3 regions of the Embleya sp. AB8 genome follow, and region 3 is predicted to be linked to each of the others. Evidence: riboswitches for the same ligand, from Rfam matches in the RefSeq annotation. Region 3 holds a riboswitch; each other region holds the start of a gene.
What was found. A riboswitch is a leader RNA that binds a small molecule or an ion and turns the genes downstream of it on or off. The one in region 3 is predicted to bind cobalamin.
Positions count from the first base shown of each region.

Region 1 (7,440 bases), on a different contig from region 3:
TGAGGCCAAAAGTCAGCTCGACCGGTGCGTGAGGTCGGCCAAGGCCGCGAGTTCGGCGGGCGTCCGAGGCAATCCCGCCGGCGCCAGCCCATGCGCGGCCAACACCGCGAACGCGGCATGCGCCCAGGTCGGCCGCAAACTCGCCGCAGCCAGCAACGCCGTGTCGGCGAGCAACTCCTCGACCGGCCCGGTGCGCAACCGCCCACCCGCGAGCACCGCCGCGTCGTCGGCCCACCGCAACGCCAGGTCCACGTCGTGCGTGGCCATCACCACGGTCGTGCCCGCCGCCCGCAACGCGGCCAGCGTGTCCAGCAACGCCTCCTGCCCTGCCGGATCCAACCCCGCCGTCGGCTCGTCCAGCACCAGCACCTCGGGCCGCATCGCGATCGCCCCCGCGATCGCCACCCGCTTGCGCTGCCCGAAGGACAACAGGTGTACCGGCCGCTCGGCCAACCCCGAGATGCCCAGCGCGGCCAACGCCTCGGCCACCCGCGACCGAACCTCCGCCGCCGCGAGCCCCAGGTTGAGCGGCCCGAACGAGACGTCCTGGGCCACCGACGCGGAGAACAACTGATCGTCGGGATCCTGCACGACCAACTGCACGGCCCGCCGCAGCTCGGCAAGTCCCTTCCGATCATGCCGAATCGGCACACCGTGCAGTTCGACCCGCCCCGCAGCCGGCACCAGGCCACCCGTCAACAGCCGCAACAGCGTGGTCTTCCCACTGCCGTTCGGCCCGAGCAGGGCCAACGCGCGCCCGGCCGGAATCGCCAGGGACAGGTCGCTCAACACGACCGGCCCGTCCTCGTAGGCGTAGCCGATCTCTCGTACCCGCAACGGAATCACTGCACCACCGGTCCCAGCAGAAGGGTGGCGACGACGACCGCCGCCACGACGAACAGGGCGGACCCGACGAACACGCGCGAGATCCGTACCTCGTCCACCAGCACCCGCAGCCGCCCGTCGTAGCCGCGCCCGGCCAGCCCCGCCTCCAACCGCTGGGCCCGGGCGAACGCGTGCACGAACACCGCCGAGCCGAGCCCGGCCACCGAGCGCCAGCGGGCCCGCCGGGTCCGGTGCCCGAGCCGACCGGCCTGGGCCTGGTTGATCCGGATGGTGGTGTCGTACAGCAGGAACAACATCCGGTACATCACCGCCGCCACGTCCACCACCGCCGCCGGCACTCCCACCCGGGTCAGCCTGGGCAATACGTCCGACAGCGGCGTGGTGAACGCGAACAACAACATCGCCAACCCGGCCGCCCCCGAGCGGGCCAGCAACTCGCCCGCGTGGCGCGGCCCGTGCTCGGCCCAGCCGACCCCGTCCGCGCGGATCGAGACCAGCAGGGTGAGCGCCCCGGTCGCGGCGAACCCGAGCGGCGCGCGGGCCGCCCGCCACAACCGCCGTACCGGCACCTTGGCGAAGCCGAACGCGACGATCAGCACGGTCGCGGCGACCAGCACCGCGCCCGGCCACGGCGGCAACGCCACCGCGCAGCCGAGCAGCCCGAAGGAGAGCACGGCCTTCTCGGCCGGATGGCGGCGCCGCCACGAACTCGCGTGCGCCGCCGCGTCGATCGGCAACACCGGCTCAGTGCCCCGAAGCCGATACCGGGCTCTCCGTCGCCGAGGCCGGAGCCGGGCGCGGGGCCGGGCTCACATCCGCCGGACCACTCTCCGCCTCGTCCGCAGTGTCGCTCGCCTCGGGCGCGAGTCGCCGACGGGTGCGCTTGACGCCGAACATGTACCCGACCACCCCCGCGCCGAGCGCGGCCTGCAACGCGAACAGGCCGGACTCGATCTCCCCGGACGGCGGTTCGTACAGCGGGCTGAACCACGGCTGGTAGCCCGGATCGTTCTCGGTGATCGCGGTCTCCGCCTGGGTGTCGGCGCCCGCGAACGGCTTGTCCTTGTGATCACCCATCCCGAACACCACGGGCAGCGCCGCGAGCAGCACCACGGCCAGCACGATCAGCAGATTGATCTTCGTCGAGCGCTTCATGCGGTCTTCTCCCCCTCACGAGCGACCGACGCGTCCTGCGCGACCGAGGCGTCCTGCGCGACCGGCGCGCTCGGCGCGCTCGGCGCGACCGGTGTGTTCCGCAGCACCCCGAGCCGGATCAGGTCCCCCCGGCTGGACTGCCGCAACAACCGCACCACCAGTACGGTCAGCAGCCCCTCGCTGATCGCCAGCGGGATCTGGGTGAGCGAGAAGATGCCGCCGAACTTGGCCAGCGCGCCCGGGAATCCGCTGTCCGGGTCGGGGAAGGCGAGGGCGAGTTGCACGCTGGTGACGCAGTACGTGCTCAGGTCCGCGACGAACGCCCCCATGAACACCGCGACATCCAGCGGCATGGTCCCGCCGCGTCGATCGAGCAGCGAGCGGGTGAGCCGATATGCGCCATAGCCCGCCCACGGCCCGACGATCGCCATGGAGAACACGTTCGCGCCCAGCGTGGTCAGCCCGCCGTGGGCCAGCAACAGGGCCTGGAACAGCAGGGTGATCGTGCCGAGTACGGCCATGATCGGCGGCCGGAACAGGATCGCGCCCAGTCCGGTGCCGGTGGGATGCGAGCAACTCCCGGTGACGGACGGGATCTTCAGTGCGGACAGTACGAACGAGAAGGCGCCGGAGGCGCCGAGCAGCAGGGTGTTCTCGGGTCGATTGCGTACCTCGCGAGTGAGCGCGCGGGCACCGTGGACGACGAACGGGGCAGCCGCGACGCCCCAGGCGGCGGCGTGTTCCCAGGGCAGATAGCCCTCGGCGATATGCATGAGGAAGGGTCCCTCTCCAACACCTCGTGGACGGACGATCGCCGTGGCCGGTCTCCTGGCTGACGGGTCGTACGTTCACGTCTCCGCCTTCCCGGGGCCGCGCGAGCGGTCCCAGTGGCTTCCCCGAGGCGACGAATCAACGTTCCCGAGGGGATGGAGGAGAACTTCCCGATCACAGTGGCGAGGGCCGCGCCGGCATCGAACCGGCTTCCCGAACACCACGGCGAGCCGACCCTAGTGGTCGGATGGACATGGCGACAAGGTGGCAATTGCAAACCGTGCGCAAGCCCACAATCGGTGCGGAGCGGTCGAGCAATAGCCGCATTCGGCCCATCAGTCCAGCCCGGGACCGCGCCCGCGGACCACAAGGGTGCGGGCGACCCGGTCGCCGATCCGCCGGCGCCGCTCGTCGGTGAGCACCGCGACCAGCCCGACCGCGCCGAGCGCGAACGTGTCGACCGGCAGCAGCAGCCAGCGGATGCCCAGTTGCCGCCGCCCGGCCCGGCCGCCGGAGACGTCGACCACCCGGATCCCGAACGCCTGCATGCCCCACGTCCGCCCGTCGTGCTCGGCGGGGCGCAACACCCAGTACCAGAACAGGATCCCCAGCGCGACCGCGACGACCCCCGCGGTGATCGCCGCGGTCAGCGGGCCGCTGCGGATCGAACCGTCGGGGTGTGTGGGCAGCAGGACGAACAGGAACATCGCCGTCCCGGGCAGCAGCGCCGACGCGAGGACGTCGAGTACGAACTGGCCGAGCCGCCGGCCGAGCACGGACGTGGCGACCGGGCGCTCGACCGCGGGCAGCCAGACCCGGGCACCGGTGCCGATGGGACGTGCCGTGCGCGCGTATCGCTGCGGAAGGCTCCGTTCGTACATGCCCTTGTACTTTCCGCAACCGGGCGGGTTGACTCCCGACGGGTCGGATATCGCCGAGATTGCCCCCGGTCGGCGGACAAGAACGGACGCGGGGGCCGGGCCGGCGATCGGCAACCATCGGGTTCGAGCGAAATCGATCCCGGGTGACCGACCGAGAACGAGCTGCCGGCGACCGACGCGGTCAGGGCCGCGCGGATCCGACCATCCCGACCATCTCGATCATCCCGATGATCCGGACCATCCGGATCGTTCTGACCGCTCGGACCGTTCGGACGGCTCAGACCGCTCAGATCGTCATCGGCCCGTCCGCCCCGAACAATTCCGGCTCGGACCGGCTGATCACGTCGTAGAGCGGCTGGTAGTTGATCCACGCCACCGTGTCGTTGCCGAGTTGCTCCCGGGTCAGCCGTGCGTTCTCCGCCGAGATCGGCCTGAGTTCGCCGGCCGCCTGGGCGAGCAACTGCACCTGGCACGAGCGCTCCATCGTGATGAACCACCAGGCCGCCGCGTCGACCGATTGTCCGACGGTGAGCAGACCGTGGTTGCGCAGGATCAGTGCCTTGCGCGGGCCGAGGGTCTCGGCGATCCGCCGGCCCTCCTCGGCGTCCAGGACGACGCCGGCGTAGTCGTCGAAGAGTTCGTGGTCCTCGTAGAAGGGACACACGTCCTGGGTTATCGGTTCGAGCCGGATGCCGAGCGCGGATATCGCGCGCCCGTGCGTGGAGTGGCTGTGCGCCGCCGCGACCACGTCGGGCCGGGCCGCGTGGATCTGCGAGTGGATCGCGAACGCGGCCTGGTTGACGTGGAATCGGCCCTCGACGACCTGCCCCTCGTGGTTGACCAGGATCAGGTCGTCCACGGTGATGTGCTTGAACGACATCCCGAACGGGTTGACCCAGAAGTGATCCGTCAACTCCGGGTCGCGCGCGGTGATGTGTCCGGCCACGCCCTCCTCGAAGCCGAACCGGCCGAACAGCCGCAGCGCCGCGGTCAGTCGCTCCTTGCGGTGCCGGCGCTCCCGCTCGACCGTCTCGAAGGTGGGCGGCAGCGCGAAGCTCAGGTCCGAGGGCGACACCGGCCGGGGCGGCTCGATGCGCGGGGTCGCGTCCTGGGCCTGCGGCGTGGCGGTGTCGGACATGTACATCTCCTCGGACTCGGGTCGCGCGGGACTCGGCCCGACGCTACCCGCGAGTCACATCCGAGGACAGCCCCGCGCGGGGGTCCGTTCGCGAGCGGCCGCGGATTCTAGCGCCGGATCGCCGCCGGGACCGGATTTCCGGAAACAATTCGAATATTGCCCGCGATCGCCTTCCGGCTGCTTCTACGCTTCCGTGCAGCGAGTCCGGGACGTCGAGTACGAAGCAGTCGAACTCGAATTTCCGGACGCGCGAAATCATGAAGCGCGAAGTGCGGGGCGCACGGCGCGAGCCACGGCGCACGCGGCACTTTACCGGTGCGCGCGGCGCCTTATCGAGGCACACCGAGGGGAAGGGGCGCGTGACGTGAGCGGCGGGGGCGGATATTCGGCGGAGGTCGTGAGCATCGGCGCGCGAGGTCCCTCGACGGCGCCCGCGTACGGCCGCGGCGACCCGGCGGGCTCGCGGGCCAAGTCGGACCCGGGCCGCCGCAACGCCCCCGCGCGGAGCCCGGCATCGCGGGGCCCGATGGCCAGGAGTTGGGCGGAGATGGCACCACCCCCGCGCCGGTCCAGGCCGTCCCGGCGCAGTTCGGGCGACCCGCCGACCGGGTCCGACACCGAGCGGACCCCTGCGATCGAGGCGGATGTCATCGAAGCGAATCAGGCCGACCCCAACACCCCGGTCGACAGTGCGCCGATCGAGCCGGCCCCGGTCGGCGCGCCGCCCCCGGGCGTCGTGGCGCCCGAGGAGGAGCCGGTCGGCGTCCACCGGAAAGCCGCACCGCCGATCGCCCCGGAGGCAATCATGGCCAATATGGAAACGGCCCTCAAGGAAGCAATGACGATCGAGGGCGCCGTGGGGGTGGCCCTGGTCGACTACACCAGCGGAATGGCCCTCGGAATTCTCGGCGGCAGCAAGGAACTCGACCTCAATGTGGCCGCCGCCGGAAACACCGACGTGATGCGCGCGAAGATGCGCACGATGGAGATGTTGCACGCGGGCGATCAGATCGAGGACATCCTGATCACCCTCGGCAAGCAATACCATCTGCTCCGCCCGCTGACCGGTCGGGCCGGCAAGGGACTGTTCCTGTATGTCGTGCTGGTCAAGGACCGCGCCAATCTGGCCCTGGCCCGGCACAGCCTGAAACGTATCGAGGAGGAGATCGAGGTCTGAGTCGCGCTCCGACGACGGGCCTCGGCACGGCGTCGGAGCGCGCGGGCCCGTCCTCGATACCCCCGGCGTCCACCGTCACCCCCATGCGGTGGGCGCCATCGGGGTGTCCGGGGACACGTACGGCGGCCCTGGTCTCCCTGCGCCGTCTCGGATATGACGGTACGTCAGATGTATCGACGCGCCGCCGTACCGATGGGCGCCGCTGGATCGACGCGCGGCCGTACCGACGCGCCGCGATACGGCGACGCCGAGGTACCGTCGCACCCCGAGCCCTCCGAGGAGCCGCATGTTGTCGGGCGAGAAGATCCTGATCACCGGGCCCGCGGGCCAGATCGCCTACCCGCTGACCGAATACCTGGCCCGGGACAACGAGGTGTGGGGCATCGCCCGCTTCTCGAATCCCGAGGACCGCAAGCGGGTGGACGCGCTCGGGGTGACCACGCGCGTCGTCGACCTCGGTGCGGGCAGCTTCGACGACCTGCCGCAGGACTTCACCCACGTGCTGCACCTGGCCACCTTCCAGGGACCGGGGCTCGACTACGACGAGGCACTGCGGGTCAACGCCGAGGGGACCGGGCTGCTGCTCCAGCACTGCCGGCGGGCCAAGGCGGCCCTGGTGATGTCCACCGCGTCGGTGCTCAAGCCGCACCCGGACCCGAGGTACGTCTTCCGCGAGACCGACCCGCTCGGCGACGCCAACGTCGCGCACGCGCCCACCTATTCGGTGTCCAAGACCGCCGAGGAGGCGGTGTCGCGCTACTGCGCGCGTGCGTTCGACCTGCCCGTGGTGATCGCCCGGATGAACGCCTCCTACGGCCCGAACGGCGGCCTGCCGACGATGCACCTGGACGCCGTACTGGCCGGTCGGCCGATCGTCACCCGCTGGGATCCGTGCCTGTACAGCCCGATCCACCAGGACGACATCAACAGCCAGACGGCGGCCCTGCTCGACGCGGCGTCCACCCCCGCGACGGTGGTCAACTGGGGCGGCGACGAGCCGGTGAGCGTGCAGGAGTGGGCGGCATACCTGGCCGAGCTGAGCGGCCGGCCCGCCGAGGTGGTGGTCCGCGAGCAGCCGGGCACGCTGCGCGGTCAGGTACAGGACACCACCAAGCGGGCGGCCCTGACCGGGCCGTGCGCGGTCGGCTGGCGGGCGGGGCTGGCCGGGGTATACGCCGCCCGGCGCGGCGATTCGGCCTGACCGGGCCGGGCGGCCCAGGGGCGTCGTGGCGCTCGGCGGGGGATCGAGGACGCGCCCTCGCCCCACGCTCGATAGCGTCGAGTCTTCAGGTCTTACTCGCGCCGTCTCGGAGCGCTCCACTTCGGCGGATCACGTCGCTGCGAGCGGCACCACGCAGGAGGGACAACGATCATGGGCATCCTCGATACCCCCATCGGCACGCTGGAGGGGGAGCGTACGACCCTGGGCGGGGTGACCGCAGGCCGGGTCGCGCTCGTCGTCAACGTCGCGT
Region 1 is NZ_JBMHHY010000001.1:88-7,527, forward strand. It holds gene ABIA38_RS00005 (energy-coupling factor ABC transporter ATP-binding protein) at 13-846, opposite strand; gene cbiQ (cobalt ECF transporter T component CbiQ) at 843-1,586, opposite strand; gene ABIA38_RS00015 (energy-coupling factor ABC transporter substrate-binding protein) at 1,591-2,001, opposite strand; gene ABIA38_RS00020 (energy-coupling factor ABC transporter permease) at 1,998-2,774, opposite strand; cobalamin riboswitch at 2,803-3,012, opposite strand; gene ABIA38_RS00025 (RDD family protein) at 3,108-3,653, opposite strand; gene ABIA38_RS00030 (class II aldolase/adducin family protein) at 3,940-4,791, opposite strand; gene ABIA38_RS00035 (hypothetical protein) at 5,597-5,968, shown strand; gene ABIA38_RS00040 (NAD-dependent epimerase/dehydratase family protein) at 6,255-7,169, shown strand; gene ABIA38_RS00045 (glutathione peroxidase) at 7,341-7,440, shown strand, end outside.
Region 1: another riboswitch for cobalamin. It lies ahead of ABIA38_RS00020 (energy-coupling factor ABC transporter permease); the one in region 3 lies ahead of metE (5-methyltetrahydropteroyltriglutamate--homocysteine S-methyltransferase).

Region 2 (7,931 bases), on a different contig from region 3:
CCCCGTCATCGTGCTGGCCCCGCCGCTGATCTGTACACAGCAACACTTCGACGAAATGGAACACATCCTGCGCGCCGCCCTGACCGACACGTGGAACCGTCTCTGACGGTGGCGCGCCGACACGTGTCCGGGCAGTACGCCGCTCGGTGTACTGCCCGGACCCCGTCTCCCCGGGCCGAACGCGACGCCGCGCCAACGGATTCCGGGCCCACGCCCCACCGCCGATGAGGGCCCCGGCGCGGGTGTCCCCGGGGCGACGAGAGGCAACGCGCCGTGCGTCGGGTCAGTTGTTGCGAAAGGCGGTGGGGACACCGGCGACCGTGCGGCCGAACAGTACCTCGCCCGCGATCGAGTGCCCGGGCGTGGCGGCGACGATCTCGGCGTAGGGGTGGTGGGGGAAGGTCGGTGCCGGGGTGGGGGATCGTTCCGGCGCGAGGTGCGGGTGGTCCCGGCGGACCAGGTCGGCGGCGGCGAAGCGTTCCAGTAGGTCGGGCCGGTCCACCGAGATCGGGGTGGGGTCCGGCCGGTCGGCCGGCTGTGCCAGCCACTGCCTGATCGGGTCCGTCGGCGGTATCGGGTCCGGGTCGAAGAAGGCATCCATGGCGTCCGGCCGGGTGGCGCTCACCCGGTGGGCGGTCACCGTGACATGGGCGCCGGTGGAGAGGCCGACGATCAGGTGTACGGGGACACCCTCTTCGTAGTACCGGGCTCCGAATTCGGAGACGGCCCAAGGCCTGCCCGCCGCGGAGACGATCCGGAAGGCACCGTAGCGGGAGCCGACTTCCGCCCGGTCGTGCAGGTGCAGCAGCAGGTCGACGAGGGCCGCCCGGTGCTGTGGCAGGTCGGCGCGGGAGCATTCGATCAAGGTGTCCTCCGGGCTGGTGGGCGTGGACACCAGTGTGGGCGGCCGACGATGATCGGGTCCAACACGCTTCGCTCATCGGAGATGAGGCTTCCTCATGGCCGTCAACCTCGCGCAACTCCGGGCCTTGGTCGCGGTCCTGGACACCGGCGGATTCGGCACGGCCGCGACGACGCTGGGGATCAGTCAGTCCGCGGTCTCGCACGCCGTGGCCGCCCTGGAACGGGCGCTGGGCGCACCCGTCGTGGATCGCGGCGCTCCGGGCGCGCGGCCGACGCCGCTGGGCGAACTGGTCCTGCCGCACGCGCGACGCGCCGTTGCGGCGGCCGACGCCGTGGTCACCCTCGCCGCCCGTGAGCGGGCCGGCGCGGTGGGCACCGTCCTGCTGGCCGCAACCCCCACGGCCTGCCGGGGACTTGTCCCGGGACTGATCCGCCGGTGGGGTCGGGCGCACTCCGGGATCCGGGTGCGCGTCTTCGAAGGCGAGGACGCCGAGGTGGCCGGCTGGTTGGCGGACGGCACCGCCGACCTCGCCGTACTGGTCGACGCCGACCCGGTACCCGAGGGCGCGGTGCCACTGCTGCGCGACGAATTCCGCGCGGCGCTGCCGGCCGACCACCCGCTGGCCCAGGAGGATTCGATCACCCTGTCCGACCTGGACGACGATCGTTTCCTGCTCTCCGACGGCGGTTGTGAGCCCTACCTGCGTGAACTGCACCGGCTCGGCGGCACCCCGTACGTTCCGCCGCCACGCATACGTGGGTTCGCCACCCTGCTGGCCATGGTCGGCGACGGCCTCGGCGTGTCCGTCGTCCCGGACCTGGCCCGGCACATGCTGCCGCCCGGCGTCGTCCTGGTGCCCCTGAAGCCATCGGTCCACCGCCGCCTGACCCTGTCGGGCCCGCCGTCCCGCCCGTGGCCCCCGACGGTCCGAGCCCTACTCGACAGCACCACCCCGGCCGGCCGGTGAAGCCGGGTCGACGTATCCGAAGGTGTTGATCCCGCCGATGAGGCACTACGAGCGGTTTGGTAGCTTGGCGCCGCCGTGGTGTACGGGAAGCCGGTCCAAGCCGGCGCGGCCCTCGCCACTGTAGCCGCGGAGTCCCGCGGCCCTCGCTGACGGCTCCCGGAGCGGTCAGGGCCACTGGGTGGATCGGAAACGAGCCAACCGGGAAGGCCGGCCGCGGAGCGTCGATGCGGAAGCCAGGAGACCGGCCACGGCGCGACATGTTCCACGAGGGTTGGAGAACACGTGACTCGCGCTCCCCTGCGCCCGTTTCGATCCGAACGTTCCATACGTCCCGCGCGCGCCCCGCGCTCGACGCGCGCCGGCCTCGCCGCCGCGGCGCTCCTGCTCGTCGGTGCGCTCGGTGCGTGTACGGGTGCGCCTGCGGCCGACCAGCCCGCCGCGGCGGCCGGGAGCAGTCACCCGGCGCCGGTGAGCGTGAGCAGGTGTGGTGTCACCACGACCGTCGCGGCACCGCCGAGCCGGCTGGTCACCCTCAACCAGGGCGCCACCGAAGTGGCCCTGGCTCTCGACCTGCAGACCCGAATGGCCGGAACGGCGTACCTCGACGACGCGGTCCCGGCGAAATGGAAGGCGGCCTACGACACCGTCCCGGTGCTTTCCGAGAAGTACCCGACCAAGGAGAAACTCCTCGCGGCGCGCCCGGACTTCCTCTACGCCTCCTACTCCAGCGCGTTCACCGACAAGGTGGCGGGCACGCGGGACGAGCTGGGTTCCCAGGGCATCACCACCTACCTGTCGCCGCTGGCTTGCGCCGACAACAAGCAGGTGGCGCCGGTGTCCTTCCAGGCGGTGTGGGACGAACTGGGCGACGTCGCCGAGGTGTTCGGTGTCGCACCGCGCGCTGCCGCCATCCGGGACGCGCAGCAGCAGCAACTTGCCGAACTCGCGGCCAAGTCGGCGGGCAAGGGCCTGAACGTGTTCTGGTACGACTCGGGCACGAAGACCCCGTACGTCGGCGCCGGCCACGGCGGACCCCAGCTCGTGCTCGACGCCGTCGGTGCCCACAACGTCTTCGGCACGCTGCCCGGTGACTGGCAGAACGCGAGTTGGGAGCAGGTGGTCGCGGCGGACCCGGACGTCATCGTGCTCGCGGACGCCGGTTGGGACACCGCGCAGTCCAAGATCGATTACCTCGAACACGACCCGGTGCTGAGCAAGCTCAGCGCCGTCCGGCACCGTGCGTTCGTGGTCGTGCCGTTCTCCGAATCGACCCCCGGCGTGCTGCTCGCCGACGGTGCCGTCCGGGTTTCGGCCGGCCTGAGCAGCCTGGCCCCACGTTCATGACCGTGCCGGATCGTCCCGCCGCACGGCTCGCAAGCGCGAGTCGTGCGGCGGTGGCCCTGGCCGTTGCCGCGCTCCTGCTGTTGCTCACCGTGCTGCTCGGCCTCGCCGTGGGATCGGTCCACGAGCCGCCGCAGGTCGTGGCCGAAGTGGTGCTGCGCCGGCTCGGTCTCGGTGGCTCCGACGTCACACCGCTGGACGACCGGATCATCTGGCAGCTGCGGCTGCCGCGAGTCCTGGGGGCCGCCGCGACCGGCGCGGGACTCGCGGTGTGCGGCGCGGTGTTGCAGACCCTGACCGGGAACGACCTGGCCGATCCCTACCTGCTCGGGATCTCCAACGGCGCCGCCGTCGGCGCGGTCACCGTGATCGTCCTCGGTGTCGGAGTCTCCGGCACCGCGGTGATCGGCGCGCTCCCGGCTGCCGCCTTCGTCGGCGCACTGCTGGCCGTCCTCGTCGTGCTGGCCCTCGCCGGGGCGCACAGCCGGACCCTGCCGGCCTCGCGGACCGTGCTGGCCGGCATCGCGGTGGGGCAGTTGTGCGGAGCGTACACCTCGTTCGTCGTGCTCGTCCTCGGCGACCGCAACGCCGCCCGCGGCGTCATGGAGTGGACGCTGGGTTCGGTGGCCGGGGTGCGGTGGAACACGGCCGTCTTCCTGGCCGCGGTGGCCGTCGTCGGCACGGTGGTCATGGTCGCGGCCGCCCGGGACCTGGACGCGTTCGCGTTCGGCGAGACCGCGGCCCGTTCCGTCGGCGTCCACGTCGAACGTACCCGCTGGGCCCTGATCGCCGCCGCCGCGTTGGTGACCGCATGCCTGGTCGCCAACACCGGCGTCATCGGCTTCGTGGGTCTGGTCGTGCCGCACGTCGTCCGCCTGGTGTGCGGCCCGCGCCATGCCCTCCTGCTGCCCATGTCCGCACTTGTGGGTGCGTCCCTGCTGGTGGGCAGCGACATCGTGGCGCGCTCGGTGCTCCCGGACCAGGAGATTCCCGTCGGCATCGTCACCGCCGGACTCGGCGCGCCGTTCTTCGCATGGCTGTTGTGGCGCCAGGCAGCCGGCAGGCGGGCGACGGGGAGTCGGCCGTGATCGTGGTGAACCCGATGGGGCTCGATGCCGAAAACGTCGGCGTGCGCGTCGACGGCGCCACCTTGCTGACGGACGTGACGCTCGGCTTCGCCCCCGGCAGGACGACGGGCCTGCTCGGGCCCAACGGTGCCGGCAAGACGACGCTGCTGCGGGCCCTGGCCGGACTGCGCCGGCCGCAGACGGGCCGTGTCCTGCTCGACGGCGGCGACCTGTACGCCCTCCCGGCCCGCCGACGTGCGCGACAGGTGGCCTTCATGGAACAACAGGCCGACACCGCGCTGCCACTGACGGCCCGCCAGGTCATCGACCTGGGGCGCACGCCACACCGCGGCCGATGGCCCGTGCTGCCGGGCCCCGCGACCGCCCACGAGCATTCCGTGCTCGCCGAGGCCGCCGCCGCCACCGATGTCGGCGCGCTGCTCGACAGGACCTGGTCGTCCCTCTCCGGCGGCGAGCGCCAGCGAGTCCAACTCGCCCGCGCCTTGGCACAGGAACCCGGGGTGCTCCTGCTGGACGAGCCCACCAACCACCTCGACCTGCGCTACCAGCTCGGCTTCCTGGAAACCGTGCGCGGGCTCGGTATCACCACCGTCGCGGCCCTGCACGACCTCGAACTCGCCGCCGCCTACTGCGACGACGTCGCCGTGCTGCTCGACGGCCGCCTGTTGGCCCATGGGTCCGTCTCCGAGGTGCTCACCTCCACAACGATCGCGCGCGCCTACGGCGTCGACGCGACCGTGGAGCGGCACCCCCTGCATCCCCGACCGCACATCCGATGGAACGGCTTGCTTTCCGAGGGGTTCGAGTCATGCGCCAGGTCATGCGACAAGTCATGAGCCAAGACCGTGCGGGAACCCCCGCAGGGCCCGTTTCGGGCCGGGCGACGGTCCTGGTCGGCATGTCCGTCACGGAGGCCAATCGCCGGGCCGAACTGCTCACGGCCGCCGTCCCGTTGGACGCCACGACGGCGTTCCTACAGCAGGGCGAGCCGTCCCTGTCGGCCGAGCTGACCAGGCTGGCCGACGCGGGCACGGAGACCGTGGTCCTGATCGGGGTCCGCCTCGGAGCATCCGGTCCGGGCCACTCCTGGCTGCGGCGAATCGCGGCGTACTGGTGGCGGGAGCGCGCCGGCCATCGCCCCGAACTGCTCGTCGCCGCCCGGCTCGCCGACTCCGCGGATGCCGTGGCCGCGGCTGCGGCATCGGTCAAACCGATCACCGGCGAGGAACCCGGTCTCACCTCTCCGGCCTGGGACGAGGTCACCAACCACCGGCACCAGGTCCTGGTATGCCGCGGACCGCGCTGTACGGCCAAGGGCGCGGACGACAACCTGCGCTCGCTGGTGCGGCAGCTCGCGGAGCACGGGCTCGGCGACGACGACGTCCTCGTGGTCCAGACGGGGTGCCAATTCCCCTGCAACCAGGCCCCGTTGGTCAGCGTACAGCCCGACGACGTCTGGTACGGGCAGGTGGACCCGGCGACGATCACCACGATCGTGGCCGACCACCTCATCGACGGCCGGCCGATCGCAACGCATCGCCTCCCACGGCACAGGAAGGAGCCGCGAACCCGGGCGGAAGACTGAATTCGTCCCGCTCGACGAGCGGTGCTACGGCAGCGGCCTACGACACAACCCGAGCATGCCTGTCGATCAGCCGACCGCACCGGGAAACTCCGAGATCACCGACAGAGTCCTCGCGGCATGAACGTGTCCCTTCGACCACCCCGACTGCCGGACGGCACGCGGGCCTACGGGCGTGACCGCCCGGCCTACGTCGTGCGAGCCGTCCGCGAGTGCGGGGACGTGTGGCGACTGCGACCCGACGTGTACGTCGCGGCTTCCGCCCGGCCGTGCGAAACGGTGCTCCAACGCACCACCTACGAATACGCCACGTTCCCGGGAACCTTCCCGCCCTCCGAGGCGCCACCACCGGGGGCCCCGCCGCCCGAGGCGGAGCACACACACGGGCACGCCGCCCGGATGCGCGGCCGCAAACCCCGCGCCGTGGCCGCGCGACCGGCCACCGGCTGCGCGAGGGAGCCATCGTCGACAGCCTGACCGGGCTGATGGCCGCCATCAGCGAGACACCCACGCGCGCCGTCGGCTGGATCCTCCTGACCCTCGCCCGTCACCCCGACGTCGCGGACCGCGTCGCCGCCGAAGCCGGCGCCCTGCTCACCGACCCCTCCTACGCCAGGCCGTCGTCGACCATTCGGACCCGCCCACCACCCTGCGCGACCAACTCGCGGACGACCCCGACATGTTCGTCCGCAACGCCGGCGCGGCCCGCCCGGATCGGATCGTCCCGCGGCAGCGTGGCCGGGCAGGCCCATGCCGTCCGCCGGTGCGGATGTCAGCCGATCGCCTTCCGACGCCGACGAGGGGCGACGATCACTTCGTCTTCCTCTTCTTCTCTTTCTTCTCTATGACGCCCCCGAGGATGACTTCGTAGATCGCATCGGCGTGGGCCTGGGTGGTCTGATCCAGTGCGCCCTTGTCCACGAATTTGGGCACCTCGACGGTGATGGTGGTCGCGGCCTGCCGGGCGGACGTGGCTACCGGGGCGTACATGCCCAGCGAGTTGCCCTCGCCATGCTCGCTCGAGGCGTAGTGGACGTTCCCGGGGGAGCCGACGTCTTCACGGGAGCCGGCATTCTTGGACGAACCCGCGTTTTTGGCGGAGCCCCGAACGAACGTATTCCCGGCGAACGCTTCATTGCGTAGGGCCGCAGGTACATACTCGGCGGCCCTGACGGCCAGTTGGCGGGTGAGCTCGTCATCGGCAGCGCCTGCTTGGTTCCTGGCCTTCCGGGTGACTGGGTCGATCCCACCCTTCGGGTCCACGAAGACGCCAGGCGCGTCACCTTCCACTTTCACCCGCTCGTGCGCGTGCACGCTGACGATGCGATCCGGCTTGAAACGCTCCATGAGGCTGATCAGGGCGCGCGTCTCGGGCAACATTCGCGCACTGCTGGTATTGAACTTTCCGAAGTCGGCCGGGGGCCGTGCTGCCCGGCCGGAGATCGACTTGCCGTTCGCGTCGATCGGAAGGGTGGTCAGCTCCGCGTTCCCGCCGGCCCCAGCGCCCGCGCCTCCTGGTAACTCAGGCCGGGGAGGGGAAAGTTCCGGTTCGGCTCGACCGGTCCGCCTCCGGGTCGCGCAGGTCCCCCCGGCACCAGGCGGGCTCCGTACGGGGGGTGCGTCCCGTACTCGTGATGCGTGGCGACGATGAGTTCGGGCACGAGGATCGTGGTAGCCGTGTGCCGCCTCCCCACCGCCGAGTCGTCGGTCAATCGCTTCTGCAACAGCTCGACGACGTGCCGTCCTTCAGGCTCGTTTCCGTGTACGCCACCGAGGATCAGGACCCGAAGATCGGGGTTGGTCCCCGGGAACAGGTATGCCGGAATGGGCTCGATCCGACGCGCCCCGGGGTCCGGATCCGGATCCCGCACACCACCCGGGATGGCGCCCGGTTTGGCCTGCCACGCGCCGGCGCCGGGCGTGGTGCCGCCCGCCTTGGCGGGGTGGGTACCGATCTTGCCGGGCGTGGCGGGGGCGGTGTGCGGCGCGCCGGCGTCGGGCTTCCTGCCGGGCGCCCGGGCGGGCCGCGGCGCGGCGGGCTGCCGGCCGGAGTGGGTGGGTGCCTTGCCCGGCGCGGCGGGCGCGGCG
Region 2 is NZ_JBMHHY010000010.1:114,895-122,825, forward strand. It holds gene ABIA38_RS16110 (aspartate aminotransferase family protein) at 1-106, shown strand, start outside; gene ABIA38_RS16115 (hypothetical protein) at 284-865, opposite strand; gene ABIA38_RS16120 (LysR family transcriptional regulator) at 960-1,832, shown strand; cobalamin riboswitch at 1,892-2,096, shown strand; gene ABIA38_RS16125 (ABC transporter substrate-binding protein) at 2,115-3,176, shown strand; gene ABIA38_RS16130 (FecCD family ABC transporter permease) at 3,173-4,261, shown strand; gene ABIA38_RS16135 (ABC transporter ATP-binding protein) at 4,258-5,097, shown strand; gene ABIA38_RS16140 ((2Fe-2S) ferredoxin domain-containing protein) at 5,160-5,846, shown strand; gene ABIA38_RS16145 (hypothetical protein) at 5,964-6,320, shown strand; gene ABIA38_RS16150 (hypothetical protein) at 6,654-7,223, opposite strand; gene ABIA38_RS16155 (hypothetical protein) at 7,319-7,931, opposite strand, start outside.
Region 2: another riboswitch for cobalamin. It lies ahead of ABIA38_RS16125 (ABC transporter substrate-binding protein); the one in region 3 lies ahead of metE (5-methyltetrahydropteroyltriglutamate--homocysteine S-methyltransferase).

Region 3 (7,931 bases):
GTCCTCGCGGCGCTCGGCGGCGAGGGGCTCGACGTCCGCGGCGCCATCGTCGACCCGGAGGCTCCGACCGGGCTCATGGTCAAGGCCCGGCGCACCGCGGCGGCCACCGCCGTGCGCTACTACCGCGCCGGCAGCGCCGGTTCGCGCCTGTGCCCGGACGACATCGACCCCGGGCGGATCCGCGCCGCACGGATCCTGCACGTCACCGGCATCACACCCGCGCTGTCCGGGTCGGCGCGCGCCGCGGTGCGGGCCGCGATCGCCGAGGCCCGCACCACCGGCGTCCCGGTCTCGCTCGACCTGAACTACCGACAGGCGCTGTGGTCGGCCGATGACGCCGCATGCGAACTGCGCGCGCTCGCCCGCGACACCGACATCCTGTTCGCGACCGAGGACGAGGCCCGCCTCGTGCTGGGCGACGCCGGGCACACGACCCCGGCCGAACTCGCCCGAGCGCTCGGCGAGCTCGGCCCCGCGCAGGTCCTGCTCAAGCAGGGCTCGCGCGGCGCGCTCGCGCTGGTCGACGAGGTCGCGTACGAGGTTGCGCCGCATCGCGTCGAGGCGGTCGACCCGGTCGGCGCGGGCGACGCCTTCGCCGCCGGCTACCTCGCCGAACTCCTGGAAGGCGGGCCCGTGTCCACCCGACTCGCGACCGCCGCCGCGGCCGGAGCCTTCGCGGTCACCGTCCCCGGCGACTGGGAGGGCCTCCCCGGCCGGGACGAACTCCGACTCCTGCACGTGGGCGACGCGGTCGCTCGCTGATCCGAGCACGGCAGCGCCCCTCCCGCATCCACTCCCGCCACCGCATCGCCCGTGCGGCTCGGCGGTCAGGTGCCGGCCAGGGTGGAGGTTCGGGTTTCCAGGATCCAGTCGTGCCGGCGCACGGTGTCGGGGGCGGCGCGGTCGGCCAGGATGTCGCACAGGAGTTCGGCGCAGGCTCGGCCGTAGCTCGCGGGTCGCAGGTCGACCGCGGTGACCGGCGGAACGCTGCTGCGGGTGGCGGGTCCGGCCACGCAGGAGGCGACGAGGAGGTCTCGGCCCACGCTGCGGCCGAGGGTGGTCGCCGCGTGCAGGACGCCGGGGGCGGCGCCGTCGGGGGCGCAGATCACCGCGTCGATCGCCGGGTCGGCGGTAAGCAGTTCGCGGGTCGCCTGTTCGGCCTCGCCGACGGTGGCGGCGAACGGGACCGTGCGGATCTCGACCGGTGTGCCGTGCCGGTCGCCCCAGGTCCGGGCCGTCGTACGCAGCGCCTCGGCCCACGCGGAGGTGGCTTCCGGCGCGAGCAGGGCGGGTCGGCGGGCGCCGCGCTCGTGTACGTGGTCGAGGAGGGCGCCCAGGGAGGCGGAGTTGTCGCAGACGACGGCGCCGCTGGGCGTCGGGGTCGGGCCGAGGTAGCGCTCGCCGGTGACCACGGGGACACCCGCGTCCAGGAGTCCGGGGACCGCGGCGTCACCGACCTCGGGGTCGATCACCAGGAGTCCGTCGACGCGGGAGGCGAGCGGTCCGTGGGCCCGGGTGGCGGGGGCCAGGAGGACCACGTCGAGGCCGTCGTCCTGGGCACGTTCGACGGCGCCGAAGGCGAGGTTGAGGTAGTAGTCGAGGCGGGTCGCGGTGTGCGGGAGGTGCAGCCCGATCGCCCCGGTACTGGCCCGGCGCAGCCGACGTGCGGCGCTGTTCGGCCGGTAGCCCAGTTCCTCGGCGATCCCGCGGACCCGGTCGCGGGTGGCCTCGGCGACGCGTCCCGAGCCCTGGAGGGCGTCCGAGACAGTGCTCTTGGAGACTCCGGCGACACGGGCGACGTCGAGGAGGGTGACGGTACGGGGGTTCACATCGCCGAAGTCTAGACGTTCGGGAGCGGCCTTGCCGGAACGTTCCGGCAAGGGTTAGATTCACTTCTTGCCGGAACGATCCGGCAAGGCGGACGCGGCTGCTCGCCGCACTCCGTTCGCCTGTTCCGTTTCTTCGCTTGTTCCGTATGTTCGCCCGTTCCGTTTGTCCGCCCGTTCCGTTTGTCCGCCCGTTCCGTTTCCCCGCACACGTCTGGAATCGCCATGCGTCTGATCACCGCGTACGACCCGCCTGCCTCGCCGACCCGCACCCGCCCCGCCGAGCGCGCCCCGCTGCGGATCGCCGCCGTCCAGCAGCGCTGGCACGCGGATCCCGCCGAGCACCGGGCGGCGCTGCTCGAGGGCATCCGGCTGGCCGCCGCCGAGGGCGCGCGGGTGGTGTGTCTGCAGGAGCTGACACTCTCCCCGTACTTCGCGGTGGTCCGCAGGGCCGACCACCCGGCCCCGGCCGAGCCCGAGGACCTGCGCACCGGCCCGACCTTCACTTTCGCCGCCGAGGCCGCCCGCGAGTACGGCGTCTACGTGCACGCCTCGCTCTACGAGCGGGCCCCCGCGCCGGACGGCCGGGACGACGGGCTGGGCTACAACACCGCGATCCTGGTCGCCCCCGACGGCACCCTGGCCCAGCGCACCCGCAAGACCCACATCCCCGTCTCCGAGGGCTACTACGAGGACCACTGGTTCCGCCAGGGCCCGCCCGACGACGCCTTCCCCCTGGTCAGGGTCGAGGAGGCAAACCTGGGCCTGCCGACCTGCTGGGACCAGTGGTTCCCCGAGGTGGCCCGCGCCTACTCGCTGGCCGGTGCCGATGTCCTCGTCTACCCGACCGCGATCGGCTCCGAGCCGGGCTTCCCGGGCTTCGACACCCAGCCGATCTGGCAGCAGGTGATCACCGGCAACGCCATCGCCAACGCCACCTTCATGGTCGTCCCCAACCGGATCGGCGCCGAGAACGGCCTGACCTTCTACGGCAGTTCGTTCATCGTCGACCCCTACGGCCGGGTCCTGGCCCAGGCCCCGCGCGACGAGCCGGCCGTACTGGTCGCCGACCTCGACCTGGACGCCCGTCGCGACTGGCTGGAACTCTTCCCCTTCCTCACCACCCGCCGCCCCGACGCCTACGCACCTCTGACCGCCGGCTCCTGACCCCGACCACCCGAAACCGACCACCCGAAACCGACCCGAGCCCGCACCCAGCACCCCGGCCAGGGCCCGGGATGCGGGCTCGCACCCGGGCCCTCGATCGGGCCGCCGTCGGCTCGCTCCGAGCGCCGGCGACCCGATCGACGCGACCCGGTCGCCCCGTCCGCCATCCAGCGGTGGGCGACGAAGTACGCCGATTCCAGGGGCACATCCCGTTGTGCACCGCCCGAGGCATCTCGTACGCTCCGCAGGCCACCCCTTCTCGGGGCCGGTGACAACCGCATAGTTCGGGAACCCAGGGGAAGCCGGTCGAAATCCGGCGCTGACCCGCAACCGTAGGCGCCGGTCGACAGACCGTCGCGAGTCGGAATGCCTGGGTTCGTACGAGTTGAAGGCTCCAGCTGTCGTGGACTACACGCTGAGGCCCGAAGTCACGTCCGGCGGTCGCTCGTCGGCGGGATGCCGGGGCTCGGTGGTCCCGGCAGGAACCCCTCGCTCGGCCCGGTCGGCACCGGTTCGCCGTCCGCGTCGGCTCCCGTCGCACGAAGGGAATCACCCATGAGGTTTCGTCGGAACAAGCACCGAATAGGGCGGCTGGTCGGGGCACTTGCCCTCCTGCTGCTGCCCGCCACGGCGCAGCTCACGGTGTCCACCCCGGCCGCGTACGCCGTGGACACCACCAAGGGCTCCGCCGGCGTCTGCCCGGACGGCAACGGGGTGACCGTGGTCGTCGATTTCCAGGAACTCGGCGGCACCACGCTGGTGCGCTGCGCGCCCGGCGACCAGGCCACCGGTCTCGCCGCGCTCAAGAACGCCGGTTTCCAGATCCAGGGCACCAATCGCTGGGGCGAGGCATTCATCTGCCGGATCGAGGGCAAGCCCGGCACGGACACCGAGCCGTGCGTCAACACCCCGCCCGCATCGGCGTATTGGTCCTACTGGTGGGCGCCGAACAACGGCACCTGGACGTACAGCTCGTGGGGCGCGACCAACCGCAAGCCCCCGCTGGGCAGTTTCGAGGGCTGGTCGTTCTCCAAGGACAAGACCGACAGCACCAACCCGCCGCCGCGGGTGGCCCCCACACGCCCGTAGGGCCGGCTCGGGCGCGACATCGGACCCGGGGGAGGGAGGGTGGTCCTCGGCTCCGCGTCCGCGTTCGTTCCGCCGGACCACGACCGACCCGAACGACCCGGGCGACCCGGGCGACCCGGGCGATCCCGTCGGAACGAACGCGGCAATCCACTCCCGCACGCCCGCTCGATCGCCGCGACCGGCGGCGTCCGTGTGTCGTCCGCATGCCGCCCGCGTCGATTCACCGTCCACACGTTGAACTCGCCTCCCGAACGCACCGGCGGCCGACTGGTGCCGCGCCCGGCAACGTTTGCCCCGGCGCGGTGTTCGGTGCGGTGCCTCGGTGCGCCGCCGGAACGTCCTCGCACTTGGAGTACTCGGATGTTTCGGCGGTGCGGCGAGGGGCCGTGCCGGGCGCCGTGACGGGGTGAACGTCGCCGGGCGCGGCACTAGGCTGGGGAACGCAGTCGGTTCGCCCTGCCCGCCAGGCAGGCGCGTCGCAAGAGGGAACCCGGTGTGAATCCGGGACTGCCCCGCAGCGGTGAGTGGGAACGACCGCCGTCAACAGCACTGGACCCGAGCCGGGTCCGGGAAGCGACGGTCAGTAGGAGTCCGCCTTCTCGGTGGACGCGCCCACGAGTCCGAAGACCTGCCACTGCCCGTGCGCCACCGATGCGCACGGTGATCTCGGTGACCTCGTGGGCGGGTCGGCGGACATTCCGGTGGGACACGGGCGCGAGAGTGCGCCGACGTGCCCCGCCTGGTGTGCCATCACTTCGCGCCTTCGATCCGTCCCGGGATCTCGGAGACAGCTCGCGAAGGAGAGTTCCGTGACCACCAAGTCCGCAGCCGCGGCAACCCGCGCCACCGTGTACGGCTACCCCCGACAGGGCCCGCACCGGGAGTTGAAGAAGGCCGTCGAGGGCTACTGGGCAGGCAGGATCGACGCCGACGCGCTTCGGGCCGCCTCGGTCGAACTGCGCCGGGCCAACTGGCGTCGGCTGGCCGACGCCGGGATCCACGAGGTGCCCACCGGCGATTTCTCGCTCTACGACCACGTCCTGGACACCACCGTGCTGGTCGGCGCGATCCCGACCCGACACCGCGCCGCCGTCGACGCGGACGCCCTGGCCGGCTACTTCGCGATGGCGCGGGGCACCCGGGACGTGGCTCCGCTGGAGATGACCAAGTGGTTCGACACCAACTACCACTACCTGGTCCCCGAACTCGGCCCCGACACCACCTTCTCGGCGAACTCCGCCAAGCCGGTCACCGAGTTCGCGGAGGCCGTCGCGCTGGGCCTGACCGCCCGCCCGGTGCTGGTCGGCCCGATCACCTATCTCCTGCTGGCCAAGCCCGCGCCCGGGGTGTCGGCCGACTTCGAGCCGCTCACCCTGCTGGATCGGCTGCTGCCGGTGTACGCGCAGGTGCTCGCGGACCTGCGCGCCGCCGGCGCCGAGTGGGTACAACTGGACGAACCCGCGCTGGTCCAGGACCGCAGCTTCGCCGAGCTGAACGCCGCGTCCCGCGCGTATCGCGACCTCGGCGGCCTGGTCGACCGGCCCAAGCTGCTGGTCGCCTCGTACTTCGACCGCCTGGGCGAGGCGCTGCCGATCCTGGCCAAGGCCCCGATCGAGGGGCTCGCCCTGGACTTCACCGGCCCGGCCGCCGCCAACCTGGACGCCCTCGCCGCCGTCGGCGGACTGCCCGGGAAACGGCTGGTCGCCGGTGTCGTCGACGGCCGTAATGTGTGGATCAACGACCTCGGCAGGTCGCTGGCCACCCTCGGCACCCTGCTGGGCCTGGCCGACCGCGTCGACGTCGCCGCGTCCTGCTCGCTGTTGCACGTACCGCTGGACGCCGACGCCGAGCGCGACATCGACCCGCAGATCGCCCGCCTGCTCGCCTTCGCCCGGCAGAAGACCGAGGAGATCGTCACCCTGGCCCGCGGCCTCGGCCAGGGCACCGACACGATCGCTGCCCACCTCGCCGCCAACCGCACCGACCTGGCCGCCCGCAAGGCCTCCGCACTCACCCGCGACCCCGCCGTACGCGCCCGGACCGCCGCGGTCACCGCCGCCGACGGCCGGCGCAGTCGGCCCTACCCCGAACGGGCCGCGGCCCAACGCGCGCACCTGGGCCTGCCGTTGTTGCCCACGACCACCATCGGCTCCTTCCCGCAGACCGCCGAACTGCGCGCCGCCCGCGCCGAACTGCGCGCCGGACGCCTCGACGACGCGGGCTACGCCAAACGCATCGAGGCGGAGATCCGCGAGGTGATCTCCTTCCAGGAGCAGGCGGGCATCGACGTCCTGGTGCACGGCGAGGCCGAACGCAACGACATGGTCCAGTACTTCGCCGAACAGCTCACCGGCTACGCGGCCACCCGACACGGCTGGGTCCAGTCGTACGGAACGCGGTACGTACGCCCGCCGATCCTGGCCGGCGACATCTCCCGCCCCGGGCCGATGACCGTGCGCTGGACCTCGTTCGCCCAGTCGTTGTCCGATCGACCGGTCAAGGGCATGCTGACCGGCCCGGTGACCATGCTCGCGTGGTCCTTCGTCCGCGACGACCAACCACTCGGCACCACCGCCCGACAGGTCGCGCTCGCACTGCGCGACGAGGTCGACGATCTCGAAGCCGCAGGGACTTCGGTCATCCAGGTGGACGAGCCCGCGCTGCGCGAGACACTGCCGCTGCGCACTGCGGACCATGCCGCGTATCTGGCCTGGGCCACCGAGGCGTTCCGCCTGACCACCTCGGGCGTACGCGCCGAGACGCAGATCCATACCCACATGTGCTACGCGGAGTTCGGCGACATCGTGCAGGCCATCGACGACCTCGACGCCGACGTGATCAGCCTGGAGGCGGCCCGTTCCCACATGCAGGTCGCCCACGAACTCGCCGCCCACGGCTACCCGCGCGAGGCCGGTCCCGGCGTCTACGACATCCACTCCCCACGCATCCCCGACACCGACGAGGTGGCCCGCCTGCTGCGCGAGGGCCTGACCGCGATCCCCGCCGAGCGCCTGTGGGTCAACCCCGACTGCGGCCTCAAGACCCGGGGTTGGCCCGAGGTCCGTGCCTCGCTGACGAACCTGGTGACCGCGGCGCGCGAGGTCCGCAGCACCCTCTCGAACAGCACGCCCTGACGAACCCTGCCGGGGCGGGGCCCGCAAGGCCCCGCCCCGGCAACTCGTCCGCCACGCGCACGTCGACCCGAACGGCGGGCCGATCCACCACCGGGCGGACTGACATCCGGCCACACGGGGGCCCGCAGCGACGGCCCCGACAACGCGTCGGGGCGCCGTCATCGCCCGGTGGTGCGGGCCTGTTCCGCTGCGTCAGGCGGCCGTTCCGGGGCAGTGCAGCGTCGGGGCGTCGGGGCGGGCGCCGGCGGCGGTCAGGTCGGCGAAGCCGGTGCCGGCCAGGCCCAGGACCGCCTGGGCGGTGGCGCGGGTGGCGGTGGACGGGTTGAAGCCGGTCGCGTCGTAGGCGATCGCGCCTCGGGTGGCGGGTGTGGCCGAGCAGCCGACCTGGCGTTCGGTCAGGAAGTGCCGTGCGGTCAGGCCGGGGAGTACCCGCCACGAGGACAGCAGGGCCTGGCCGGCCAGTCCGGTGCTGTTGGCGTTGCCGGTCGTGGCACCGACGGTACCGAAGCCGCCGTCCGAAAGCTGGTGCGCGGCAAGCCAGTTCAGGCCGGCCGCGGCCTCCTGGGATCGGCCGGTGGCGGCCAGCGCCTGCACGCTCATCGCGGTGGAGTCCGCGTCGCTGGTGCAGGTGGGCAGGCCGTAGTTCAGCGGGAATCCGCCGTCGGCGCAGTGTGCGCCGGCCAGGAAGTCGACTGCGGCGGTGGGCACTCCGCCG
Region 3 is NZ_JBMHHY010000008.1:329,506-337,436, reverse strand. It holds gene ABIA38_RS14330 (sugar kinase) at 1-762, shown strand, start outside; gene ABIA38_RS14325 (LacI family DNA-binding transcriptional regulator) at 828-1,829, opposite strand; gene ABIA38_RS14320 (carbon-nitrogen hydrolase) at 2,052-2,993, shown strand; gene ABIA38_RS14315 (flagellar hook-length control protein FliK) at 3,549-4,082, shown strand; cobalamin riboswitch at 4,512-4,732, shown strand; gene metE (5-methyltetrahydropteroyltriglutamate--homocysteine S-methyltransferase) at 4,892-7,216, shown strand; gene ABIA38_RS14305 (peptidase) at 7,409-7,931, opposite strand, start outside.